DNA from 3 places in the Serratia sp. Ae19-1 genome. Region 3 is predicted to be linked to each of the others. Evidence: predicted binding sites of a transcription regulator. Region 3 holds the regulator's gene; each other region holds the start of a gene.
What was found. The regulator Fur, encoded in region 3, represses iron uptake genes when iron is present. The targets are predictions, from matches to a motif close to ATAATAATGAGAACNACTATCAA.
Positions count from the first base shown of each region.

Region 1: a site for Fur is predicted at 2,448-2,470, ahead of feoA (ferrous iron transporter A). Genes of this name have one in related genera too.
Region 2: a site for Fur is predicted at 2,159-2,181, ahead of fepD (Fe(3+)-siderophore ABC transporter permease). Genes of this name have one in related genera too.

Region 1 covers NZ_JBCHWD010000002.1:902,411-906,563, reverse strand. The annotation lists gene AAIE04_RS09530 (Tex family protein) at 1-1,982, shown strand, start outside; gene feoA (ferrous iron transporter A) at 2,589-2,813, shown strand; gene feoB (Fe(2+) transporter permease subunit FeoB) at 2,886-4,153, shown strand, end outside.
Region 2 covers NZ_JBCHWD010000008.1:176,428-180,580, reverse strand. The annotation lists gene AAIE04_RS21180 (ABC transporter ATP-binding protein) at 1-33, opposite strand, end outside; gene fepG (iron-enterobactin ABC transporter permease) at 51-1,088, opposite strand; gene fepD (Fe(3+)-siderophore ABC transporter permease) at 1,088-2,143, opposite strand; gene fepB (Fe2+-enterobactin ABC transporter substrate-binding protein) at 2,360-3,367, opposite strand; RNA gene AAIE04_RS21160 (RtT sRNA) at 3,572-3,696, opposite strand; tRNA gene AAIE04_RS21155 (tRNA-Lys) at 3,772-3,847, opposite strand; tRNA gene AAIE04_RS21150 (tRNA-Val) at 3,855-3,930, opposite strand; tRNA gene AAIE04_RS21145 (tRNA-Val) at 3,970-4,045, opposite strand; tRNA gene AAIE04_RS21140 (tRNA-Val) at 4,075-4,150, opposite strand.
Region 3 covers NZ_JBCHWD010000001.1:350,968-355,120, reverse strand. The annotation lists gene ybfF (esterase) at 1-240, shown strand, start outside; gene ybfE (LexA regulated protein) at 497-784, shown strand; gene fldA (flavodoxin FldA) at 1,048-1,587, shown strand; gene fur (ferric iron uptake transcriptional regulator) at 1,917-2,363, shown strand; gene AAIE04_RS01720 (beta-N-acetylhexosaminidase) at 2,612-4,153, opposite strand, start outside.

The sequences.
Region 1 (4,153 bases), on a different contig from region 3:
TCGAAGCCGGTCTGGAACCGCTGGCGGACACGCTGTGGCAAGATCCCCAGCAGCAGCCGGAGCAGCTGGCCGAACGCTACGTCGACGCCGACAAGGGCGTAGCGGACGTCAAAGCCGCCCTCGACGGCGCGCGCTATATCCTGATGGAGCGCTTCGCCGAAGACGCCGCGCTGCTGGCCAAGGTGCGCGACTACCTGTGGAAAAACGCCCATCTGGTGTCCAAAGTGGTCGAAGGCAAGGAAGAAGAAGGCGCCAAGTTCCGCGACTACTTCGATCACCACGAACCGATTTCTCAGGTGCCTTCGCACCGCGCGCTGGCGATGTTCCGCGGCCGCAACGAAGGCGTGCTGCAGCTGGCGCTGAACGCCGATCCGCAGTTTGAGGAAGCGCCGCGCGAAAGCCAGGCGGAGCTGATCATCATCAACCACCTCAACCTGCGTCTGAACAACGCCCCGGCCGACGCCTGGCGCAAGGCGGTGGTCAACTGGACCTGGCGCATCAAGGTGCTGCTGCACCTGGAAACCGAGCTGATGGGCACGGTGCGCGAACGCGCGGAAGACGAAGCGATCAACGTTTTCGCCCGCAACATGCATGATCTGTTGATGGCCGCGCCGGCCGGCATGCGCGCCACCATGGGCCTCGATCCTGGCCTGCGCACCGGGGTGAAAGTTGCCGTGGTCGACGCGACCGGCAAGCTGGTGGCCACCGACACCGTCTACCCGCACACCGGGCAAGCGGCCAAAGCCGCCACCATCGTCGCGGCGCTGTGCATCAAACACCACGTGGAACTGGTGGCGATCGGCAACGGCACCGCTTCGCGTGAAACCGAGCGTTTCTATCTCGACCTGCAAAAGCAGTTCAGCGACGTCCGGGCGCAGAAAGTGATCGTCAGCGAAGCGGGTGCGTCGGTGTATTCCGCGTCCGAACTGGCGGCGCAGGAATTCCCGGATCTCGACGTGTCGCTGCGTGGCGCGGTGTCCATTGCCCGTCGCCTGCAGGATCCGCTGGCGGAGCTGGTGAAGATCGACCCGAAATCCATCGGCGTCGGCCAGTATCAGCATGACGTCAGCCAGAGCCAGCTGGCGAAGAAGCTGGACTCGGTGGTGGAAGACTGCGTGAACGCCGTCGGCGTCGACCTGAACACTGCGTCGGTGCCGTTGCTGACCCGCGTGGCCGGCCTGACGCGCATGATGGCGCAGAACATCGTCAACTGGCGCGACGAGAACGGCCGCTTCAGCAACCGTGAACAGCTGCTGAAGGTCAGCCGTCTGGGGCCGAAGGCCTTCGAACAGTGCGCCGGCTTCCTGCGCATCAACCACGGCGACAATCCGCTGGACGCTTCGACCGTTCACCCGGAAGCCTACCCGGTGGTGCAACGCATTCTGGCCGCTACCGAGCAGGCGCTGCAGGACCTGATGGGCAACGCTTCGGCGGTGCGCAGTCTCAAAGCGGTCGATTTCACCGACGACAAGTTCGGCGTGCCGACGGTTACCGACATCCTCAAAGAGCTGGAGAAACCGGGCCGCGATCCGCGTCCGGAGTTCAAAACCGCGACCTTTGCCGAAGGCGTGGAAACCCTCAACGATCTGCAGGTGGGCATGATCCTCGAAGGATCGGTCACCAACGTTACCAACTTCGGCGCCTTCGTGGATATCGGCGTGCATCAGGACGGCCTGGTGCACATCTCCTCGCTGGCGGACAAGTTCGTTGAAGATCCGCATACCGTGGTGAAGGCCGGCGACATCGTCAAAGTGAAGGTGATGGAAGTCGATCTGCAACGCAAACGCATCGCGCTGAGCATGCGGCTGGATGAGCAACCGGGCGAAGGTTCGCCGCGCCGCGGCGGCAATGCGCCGGCGCAAACGCGCGACAACGCCAATCGTTCGGCGGGCGGCAACAAGGCCAAACCGCGCAACGCGGCGCCGGCCGGCAACAGCGCCATGGGCGACGCGCTGGCCGCGGCGTTCGGTAAGAAACGCTAAGCCAGAACCGTCAGGGCGGAGCCTGCTCCGCCCTTGCCGAGAAAGAAAACTTGCGGCATTTTTTGACCCGACTCAATAAACCTTCATCTTTTTATTTCCCGTTGCTGCGTGACCGCCCTCCCATTGTTAAAGCGGCAAAAATCCCTTCTGTAGCCGTTTATTAACAACGTCGTTAACACGCATTTTTCATTTTGCGAATTGTGAGCGAAACACAAATGGTTACCGCTCGTATTACGGCGGAATAATGTTATTGAATTGCCTTTCATCAGAAATAAATAAGGGAAAAACGCCATCAATATTTGCAAACGAGAAAACTCGGCTACAAATACGCAACTGATTTAACTCACCATTCTCATTTGTCGCCGAGTAAAAGCAGTGGTAAAACGGGGCTTATCAAAGCGACACAACCAAAAACTGCCGCCGCCATAATAATTGGTTACAATACCCTTACTTTTTGTATTGAACGCGATAATGATAATTACTATTATTTGCGCTCAATTTATTGCATGACCTTATGGATGAATAGCGCCGACGGCGTGGCATTTTCGCCGGCAACGTCCAATTATTATCAGCCCGATGTTCATCGGCACCCGGAAGGTTAATCACATGCAGCTTCAACCTAAACACACGTATAAAATCGCCGGCTTTTCCAGTGAAATTGCGCCGGCCTATCGCCAGAAACTGTTATCGCTCGGCATGCTGCCCGGCTCTTCATTCGAAGTGGTGCGCGTCGCACCGCTGGGCGATCCGATAGAAATTAAAACTCGCCGCGTCAGCCTGGTGCTGCGCAGGAAGGATCTGGCGCTGCTGCAACTCGACGGTCAGTCCTGAGCCGGCGCGCCCTCCGTTTGCCGACGCGCCTTTGCGCCGGCGCTGTTCTCCTTGAAGACGACACGCTGAACTATGAAAAAACTCACCATCGGTTTAATCGGTAACCCGAACTCCGGCAAAACCACGCTGTTCAACCAGCTGACCGGCGCGCGCCAACGGGTCGGCAACTGGGCGGGCGTGACGGTCGAACGCAAAGAAGGCCATTTCACTACCCCGCAGTCCGACGTGCGGCTGGTCGATCTGCCCGGCACCTACTCCCTCACCACCATCTCGGAACAGACCTCGCTCGATGAGCAGATCGCCTGCCACTACATTTTGAGCGGCGACGCCGATCTGCTGATCAACGTGGTCGACGCCTCCAACCTGGAGCGCAATCTCTATCTGACGCTGCAGCTGCTGGAGCTGGGCATTCCCTGCATCGTGGCGCTGAACATGCTCGACATCGCCAAAAGCCAGCATATCGATATCGACGTCGCCGCGCTGTCGGCACGCCTCGGCTGCCCGGTGGTGCCGATGGTCTCCACCCGCGCCGACGGCATCGGCGTGCTGAAGCAGATGATCGACAATCATCACATCAACGAGCAGCAGGCGCTGGTGAACTACCCGCCGCTGTTGCTGAAAGAGGTCGCCACGCTGAGCGACGCCATGCCGCAAACGCTGCCGGCGGCGCAGCGCCGCTGGCTGGCGCTGCAGATGCTGGAAGGCGACATTTACAGCCACCGGCTGGCCGGCCCCGCCGTCGCGTTGCTGCCTGCGGCTACCCAGGCATTGCAACAGCAGCAGCAAGAAGACCCGGCACTGGTGATCGCCGACGCGCGCTACCAGTCTATCGCCACCCTGTGCGACGCGGTCAGCAACTCGCAGCAGGCGATGCCCAACCGCTTGACCGAGCTGCTGGATAAAGTGATCCTCAACCGCTGGCTGGGCGTGCCGATCTTCCTGCTGGTGATGTACCTGATGTTCCTGCTGGCGATCAACATCGGCGGCGCGCTGCAGCCGATCTTCGATATCGGCTCGGCGGCGATCTTCATCCAGGGCATTCAGTGGCTGGGTTATACCCTGCACTTCCCCGACTGGCTGACCGTCTTCCTGGCGCAGGGCGTCGGCGGCGGCATCAACACCGTGCTGCCGCTGGTGCCGCAGATCGGCATGATGTACCTGTTCCTGTCGTTCCTGGAGGATTCCGGCTATATGGCACGCGCGGCGTTCGTGATGGACCGCCTGATGCAGGCGCTCGGGCTGCCGGGCAAATCCTTCGTGCCGCTGATCGTCGGCTTCGGCTGCAACGTGCCGTCCATCATGGGCGCCCGCACGCTGGACGCCCAGCGAGAGCGGCTGAT
Region 2 (4,153 bases), on a different contig from region 3:
CTTCAGATGCGAGGCGTGCAGGCGGTGGCTCATGGCATTATCACTCTTCATTATCTGCGGGCCTCTCGAATGAGCAGCCAAATCAGGTACAGGCCGCCGATGCAGACGGTCACGACCCCGACCGGCAGTTGGATCGGCGCGAAAAGATGTTGGGACACCACGTCGGCGCCGAGCAGCAACGCCGCGCCCATCAGCGCCGAGGAGGTCAGGGTGACCGAGGATTGTCCGGCCAGGCGACGGGCGATCTGCGGTGCCGCCAGCGCGATAAAGGAAATCGGCCCGGCGGTGGCGGTGACGGCGGCGGTGAGGGTGACGCCGAACAGCATCAGCCACAGCCGGCTGCTTTCGGCATTGACGCCCAGCGCGCGCGCCGTATCGTCGCCCATTTCCAGCAGCTGCAGCCGTTTGCCCATCAGCAGCGCGGCGGCCGCCGCCAGCACGATGAACGCCGTCGCGGGCTGGGCTTTTTGCCAGGTCATGCCGTTGAGCGAACCGGCTTGCCACATGGCGGCGTCCATGGCGCGCTCGAGCGAAGCGGTGATGATCAGCCAGGTGTTGGTGGAGACCAGCACTGCGCTGATGGCGATGCCGACGATGATCAACCGGAAGCCGGCAATGCCTTGCCGCCAGGCGAGCAGATAGATGGCCAGCGCCGAGAGAATGCCGCCGGCCAGCGCGCCGCCGGCGACGTAATAGTAGCCGCCGTTGAACAGGGTGATGGCGATCAGCGCGCCGGTGTAAGCCCCCATATTAAAGCCGATCACGTCCGGGCTGCCGAGCGGGTTGCGGATAATCGACTGGAAAATGGCGCCGCTCATGCCGAGCGCGGCGCCTAACAACAGCGCCATGGCGATGCGAGGCAAGCGCCATTGGGTGACCACAGTCACCAGGTTTTTCGGCGCCTCGCCGCTGAGCGCGGCAAAGACCTGCTCCAGCGAGAGCTGCAGCGTGCCGTAGCACAGCGCGGCAACCGCCATCGCCAGGCACAAAGCCAGCAGCGAAAGGTTGACCAGCAGCAGGCGCAGCGGCATGCGCCAGTTGATGATGCCGTCCGGGCGGCCAATATGCAGAGTGTGGGGCAGACTCATCACAAGCCCCCCAGCGTTTTCTTGCGTCGCACCAGCCAGATCAACACCGGCGCGCCGATAAAGGCGGCGACGATGGAAACCCGCAGTTCACCGGCCGCCAGCAAGCGGCCGACCACGTCGGCGCACAGCAGTAAAATCGGCGCCAGCAGCATGGAGTAGGGCAGGATCCAGCGTTGGTCGGGGCCGACCCACCAACGAGCGATATGCGGCACCATCAGGCCGATGAAGCTGATCGGGCCGACGGTGGCGGTTGCTGCACCGCACAGCAAGGTGATGGCGATCACCGCGATCACCTGAGTCAGCACCACGCGCGCGCCGAGCGCGATAGCCAGATCTTCCCCCATGCCGATGGTATTCAGCGGCCGGGCGATGAGCAGCGTCAGCAGGCAGCCGAGCAGAATGGCGGGGGCGGTCACCGGCAGCGTGGACAGCGTGCGGATATCCAGCGTGCCGGCCTGCCAGAAGCGGAGTTGGTCAAAGGTTTGCGGATCGATCAGCGACAGCCCGGTGGTGATGCCGAGCAGCACCGCGCCGATAGCCACGCCGGCCAACGTCAGCCGTACCGGGTTGATGCGCCCGCCCGCCAGCGTGCCGATCAGGTAGACCAGCAGGGTAGTGACGGCGGCGCCGGCGAAGGCGTAGACCATATAGCTTTCGGTGGTGGCGGCGCCGAAAAACATGATGCCGATGACCACGGCGAAGCTGGCGCCGGCGTTGATGCCGAGCACGCCGGGATCGGCCAGCGGGTTGCGCGTCAACGCCTGAATCAGCGCGCCGGCGGCGCCGAGCGCCATGCCGGCCAAAATGCCCGCCAGCGTACGAGGCACCCGGGCGTTGAGAATGATGGTGCTGTCGGAACCGCTCGCTACGCCCTGCAGGCTGAGCCAGACGGTATGGAAAGGAATGGCTTTGGAACCCAGCATCAGGCTGGCAATGACGCACAGCAGCAACAGCGCCAAACCGATACCGAACCCGGCGATGCGTTTGAAGCCACTGGCGTAAGCTGCGTGCGGTGCGGACGAAAGCGTCCGCTCAGTCGGAGTGGGTACGTTCACACCGGTAACTCCTTTATGATTTTTATTCTCATTGCTATTTGCGTTTATAACGGGCGCCAAATAGTAGCACGAGTTTACGCCCGCATGCACCCGTCGGTTCGTGGTTTAGCTGCGTTGAGGATGTTAATAACTATTGATATTTCAATTGATTGAATGTGAACTGCCGATCCGTTTGCGGAAAGCGTCGGCAGGGGATTGGCCTGCCGACAGCGTGATTCAGGGCTTTTTGAACAACTGCTCGATTTGGTTCAGCATGTTGGTGGCGCTGTAGTAATCGAGGCGGAAGGTGTCGTTGCCGACGGCGTAGACGTGCCGCTGCTCCACCGGCTCCAGATGCTTGAGGAACGGGTTGGCCAACAGCTCCTGCACTTTGCGTTCATTGGTGGCGAACAGGATCAGCGTTTTACCGTTCAGGCCCTCGGCCATTTTCTCGCCGGAGATCTGGATGATGTCATGGCGTTTCCCCATGCTGGTGTTGCCTTTGGCGCTTTCCGGCGGAGTGGCCAGCTGGAAGCCGAGCTGGGTCAGCAGCTTGCCCTGGGCGGAGCCCGGCGTCCACAGCATGGCCTCGCGGCCATTGTCGGCATACACCAGCGGGGTGGTCGGCTGCGGCGGCAGTGTAATCGCCTGCTTCACTTGCTCCACGCGCTGTTCGAAACGATCTTCCGCCTGTTTGGCGCCGGCCTCATGGCCGGTGATCTCGCCGAGCTCGCTCGCCAGCTGTTGCCAGCTTTTGTCGCCGTAATCAAGCACCAGCGTCGGCGCAATGGCGGAGAGCTGATCGTACAGTTTTAACGCAGAATCACCGCCGGTTGCGGCGACGACGATCAAGTCCGGCGCGGCGGCGGCGACGGCTTCGGCATTCGGCTCCACCTGATACAGCCGCTCGACGTGGCGCTGTTTGGCCACTTCGCTCCATTGGGTAAAGAAACCTTGTTTATCGGCTACCAGGGGATTCGGACTGGTGGCGGCGCTGGCGACCACCGGGGCGTCGATCGCCAGCAGCGTGCCGGTGATGGTGACGCTGGTGGACACGATGCGCTGCGGCGGTTTTTCCAGCGTAAATTTCCCTTTGGCGCTGTCGATGGTGCGCGGCCAACTGCTGTCGGCGGTGGAGGCGGACGGTTTCTGCTCGTCGCTCTTGTCGTCCGGGCCGCAGCCGCTGAGCAGCAAGGTGGAAACGGCGATGAATGAAATAAACAGCTGACGTAAGGATAGGGTCATGAGCGGGCTCTTTCTTTCCTTGCACAAAGGCGTATCAATCCGACGGCGGAGTGGCCGTGGGGGTTGCCCGCTAATTTACCATTCAAGCGGCCAAAATGATAACCATTCGTATCTCAGCATGTGGTGGAGAAAAGAATAGAAAGAAGAAGCGGGGGAGCCGAGTGACAGAAACGAAAAAAGCGCCAAAAGGCGCTTTTTCTGAATTGGTGGGTCGTGCAGGATTGATTCGGCCTGTGGCCTCACCCTGCGGGCAACGCTGCGCGTTGTCGTATCGCTACGCGATGCTCGAACCTGAACGCAGGACCTCACCCGCACGACTCAGTGGGCCATGTCAGTAAGAGGATAAAGGCAGAGTCAGGTGGCGCAGAAACGAAAAAAGCGCCAAAAGGCGCTTTTTTCTGAATTGGTGGGTCGTGCAGGATTCGAACCTGCGACCAATTGATTAAAAGTCAACTGCTCTACCAACTGAGCTAACGACCCGCAGAAGTGGTGGGTGATGACGGGCTCGAACCGCCGACCCCCTCCGTGTAAAGGAGATGCTCTACCAACTGAGCTAATCACCCACTTCAGGACTTCCAGGTTACTGCTAAACGAGAGAATGATGGTGGGTGATGACGGGCTCGAACCGCCGACCCCCTCCGTGTAAAGGAGATGCTCTACCAACTGAGCTAATCACCCTCATTCGTTCTCATTTTTTCTCAACAAGATGGTGGGCGATGACGGGCTCGAACCGCCGACCCCCTCCGTGTAAAGGAGATGCTCTACCAACTGAGCTAATCGCCCCGT
Region 3 (4,153 bases):
GTGCTGATCGAACGCTACGAAGACATCACCGGCTGGCAGGACGTGCCGGCCTGGCCGCATCCGACGCTGTTCATTCGCGGCGGCCTGTCGCCGTACGTGCAGGACAGCTATCGTGCGGACATCGCCCGCCAGTTCCCGCAGGCCCGCGCCCATGTCGTCGCCGGCACCGGCCATTGGGTGCACGCCGAAAAACCGGACGCGGTGCTGCGCGCCATCCACCGTTTCCTCGACGAAGCCTGAAAAATACGCTCATCTGGCGAAAAAACGCGCTAAAGATAACGGCTTAGCGCGTTTAGCCCGCAGTTAGGCATTGTCGCCGCTCCATCTGCTGGGGTAATATGGCGCGCTATAATTTTGCCGCCGCGCCAGCGCGTTCGCGAACGCCGGTTCGGGGGTGAATTTGGGTTAGGGTTTATTGGCCCGAAGTGTGTTAACCGATGCCTCCGGAAGCGTGCGAGCGCTTTTTGATGCAAACTCCCTTGCAGTACCGCTACCTATGGCAAAAGAACAAACGGATCGCACGACGCTGGATCTGTTCGCAGATGAACGCCGTCCGGGGCGCCCGAAAACCAACCCGCTTTCCCGCGATGAACAGCTTAGAATCAATAAGCGCAATCAGTTACGGCGCGATAAAGTGCGTGGATTGCGGCGCGTAGAGCTGAAAATCAACGCGGATGCGGTGGACGCCCTGAACAAACTGGCGGAACAGCGCAACATTAGCCGCAGCGAACTCATCGAGCAGATGCTGTTGGCGCAACTGGCGGAAGAACAGCCGGAACATTGATCTCTTCGGCCGCACGCGCGGCGCGGCGTTAAGGACAACGCCGGATCGACCACGCTTTTCTTCATTCTCCGGCATCGCATAAATGCGATAAAACCCCGGCGCCACTTTCTGGCATGATACGCATTTACCGGCAAGAGACTGCGCCTGTCGGCGCTCGCCCCGTTGCGAAAGGCTCTTGTCATGGCATCATTTTAATCGGCGTCAGCGGCGGCAGTGCTGGCATCGAGTAATGCAATTACTTGAATTTAAAGGTTATACGCGATATGGCTACTGTAGGCATTTTCTTTGGCAGCGACACTGGCAATACCGAAAACATTGCCAAAATGATCCAGAAAATTCTCCAGAAACAGTTTGGCGACGACGTCTCTGAAGTACACGACATCGCTAAAAGCAGCAAAGAAGACCTGGAAGGGTTCGATATCCTGCTGCTGGGTATCCCGACCTGGTACTACGGTGAAGCGCAGTGTGACTGGGATGATTTCTTCCCGACGCTGGAAGAAGTCGATTTCAACGGCAAACTGGTGGCGCTGTTCGGCTGCGGCGACCAGGAAGACTACGCGGAATACTTCTGTGACGCGATGGGCACCATCCGCGACATCATTGAACCGCGCGGCGCGGCCATCGTGGGCCACTGGCCGACCAAAGGCTACCACTTCGAGGCCTCCAAAGGCCTGGCGGACGACAACCACTTCATTGGTCTCGCGATCGACGAAGACCGCCAGCCGGAGCTGACCAACGAGCGCGTCGACGCCTGGGTCAAACAGATCGTCGAAGAGCTGAGCCTGGCCGATATCGTCGGCTAAACGCCGCAACTGGCGAAAGGTTGAACAAAGGCCCTGTAAAGTGCATAGTGTGCGCACAGGGCCATCATCGGCAGCAGGGATTGCTGCGATAGAAGCTACAGATTTGTAACTTCCCACCCCGTCAAGGTAGACTGAGTTATCGGTTTATCCCACCCATCAAGGCGTTGCATGCAAAACATGCAATAGTGCAATTATATCTTTGTTAACAACCGGCGGTTTCCATTTAGTACAACCGGTTCTATAATGAGACGCATTAACTCTTTGTGCCGACCGATGCCACAGGCGAGTACGCCTCAACTTGATTAGCATAGTAACAGGACTGAATTCGCATGACCGACAACAACATCGCATTGAAGAAGGCCGGCTTAAAAGTCACGCTTCCGCGACTCAAAATCCTGGAAGTACTGCAAAATCCGGAATGCCATCACGTCAGTGCGGAAGATTTGTACAAAAAACTGATTGATATGGGCGAAGAGATCGGCCTGGCAACGGTTTATCGCGTACTGAACCAGTTTGACGATGCGGGCATTGTGACACGTCACAATTTCGAAGGCGGCAAGTCCGTGTTCGAACTGACCCAACAGCATCACCACGATCACCTGATTTGCCTGGACTGCGGCAAAGTGATCGAATTCAGTGACGAATCCATCGAAGTGCGCCAGCGTGATATCGCCAAGCAGCACGGCATTAAGCTCACCAACCACAGCCTGTACCTGTACGGCCACTGTGAAACCGGTGACTGCCGCGAAGACGAAACGCTGCACGACAAGAAGTAAGCCTGACCGGTTATGAAAAACCGCCTCACCCTGAGGCGGTTTTTTTATGCTTGCTGAACGGTGAGCAAAAAAATCCCCGGACCAGCCGGGGAAAGATCATGTCATGAAATACTACAATTGCAGCGGCACTGCGACTCCACGTACTGCTCTCACTTTCACGTCCGCTTCACGCCGACACGCGCAGAGGCGGACGCATTCCCCCTTCGTTAAGCGGCCCGCCGCCATGACGACAGGCCGATGCGCCGGGCTTAGACCTTCTCGGCGCGGCTGTAACGTTTACCGTCCGGACTGACCGAACGCACCTGCACCTCACCCGATACCGCCGGCTTGGCCTTGGCGTCATAACGCTGCCACTGCTTGCCGCCGTCGGTGGAATACTCGATGCCCAATCCCGGCAGCGCGATATTCGCCTCCAGCTTGCCGCCCGCTACGCGTGCGCCGGGCACCGGCAGACGATAAGCGACGCCGCCTTTGTCCAGCTTGGCCAGTTCACGCTGGCCCAGGATATTGGCGAAGCGCAGCCAGTCTTTCTCCAGCGCCTTGGTGTCGACAAAGTGGGTCTCCCCGCCTTTGTATTCGCGGCCGGCGCGATAGTCCTGCTCCCAACCGGCGCGGTGCCAGGCGCGTTCGGCCACCGACAGCGCGCGCGGGAAGATCATGTATTCCATCTGCGGATCGGTGCGCTGGGTTTCGCTCCACAGCTGAGCGGACAACCCGTAGGCTCCCGGCCACGGCTTGTCGCTCTTGGCGTTGAAGTGGTTGCCGTCGCGATCGACCGAGGTTTCCGCGTTCTGCGGCATGTTGTCCGGCGCGAAGCTGAACACCTTGCGCTCGTCGCTGAAGCGGGTACCCCAGTAGTAACCGCGCTCGTCCGGGTTCACCTCGTAAGGGAAGTCCATGTAGACGTAGTCCGGGTTGGAGACCACCACTTCATACCCTTTATTGGCCCAATCGTTGACGCTGTCGAAACCGCCCCAGTACAAGGTATCCCAGAAGTTGACGCCCACGCGCGAGGTGGCGAACGACTTCGCGCTCTCGGCGTCTTTCAGGCCGTCCTGCCAGGCCTGCATTCTGTCGATGCCGTGCGCCTTCACCAGCTTGCTGACCTCCTGGCCGAAGTAGCTCGGCAAGTGCTCCATGTCGGCCACCTTGCCTTCTTTGATCATCGTCTGGCAAACCTGCGACTTGGCCCACGGCTTGTCTTCGTTGCTCTGGTCGATGACGCCTTTACCCGGCTCCGGTTTCGCCTTGTCGGTATAGCCGGCGCCCAGGCGGATGTTTTTCGCCTCGTCGCCGCCGAAGTGCCAGGTTTTGATCGGCTGCCCGGCTTCTTTATGCATCTGGGCGATCTCGCCGATCACCTTGTCGACAAAGCGCTGGGAAGAATCCAGGCACGGGTTCAGGTAGCTCTGGCGGTTAAAGAACTGCACGGAGGTGGTATTGGAGGTATCGGTCGGATCCACCAGGCGGAATTCGTTAGCCTCCTGCTCTTTTCCGGCGGCATGCAGCTTTTTATAGCGCGCCTCCATCGACACCACCGCGGCGCGGGCGTGCGCCGGCATGTCGATCTCAGGGATCACTTCAATCTGGCGCGCCTGGGCGTATTTGATGATGTCGATATAGTCCTGACGGCTGAAGAAACCGCCGTAGACGTCCGGCCCCTGGCCGTACTGCGGCAGCAGGCAGGTGGTTTCGGTCAGATCGTGGCAGCGCTGGCCGCCGACTTCCGTCAACTCTGGCAAACCGGGGATCTCGATACGCCAACCTTCATCATCGCTCAGGTGGAAGTG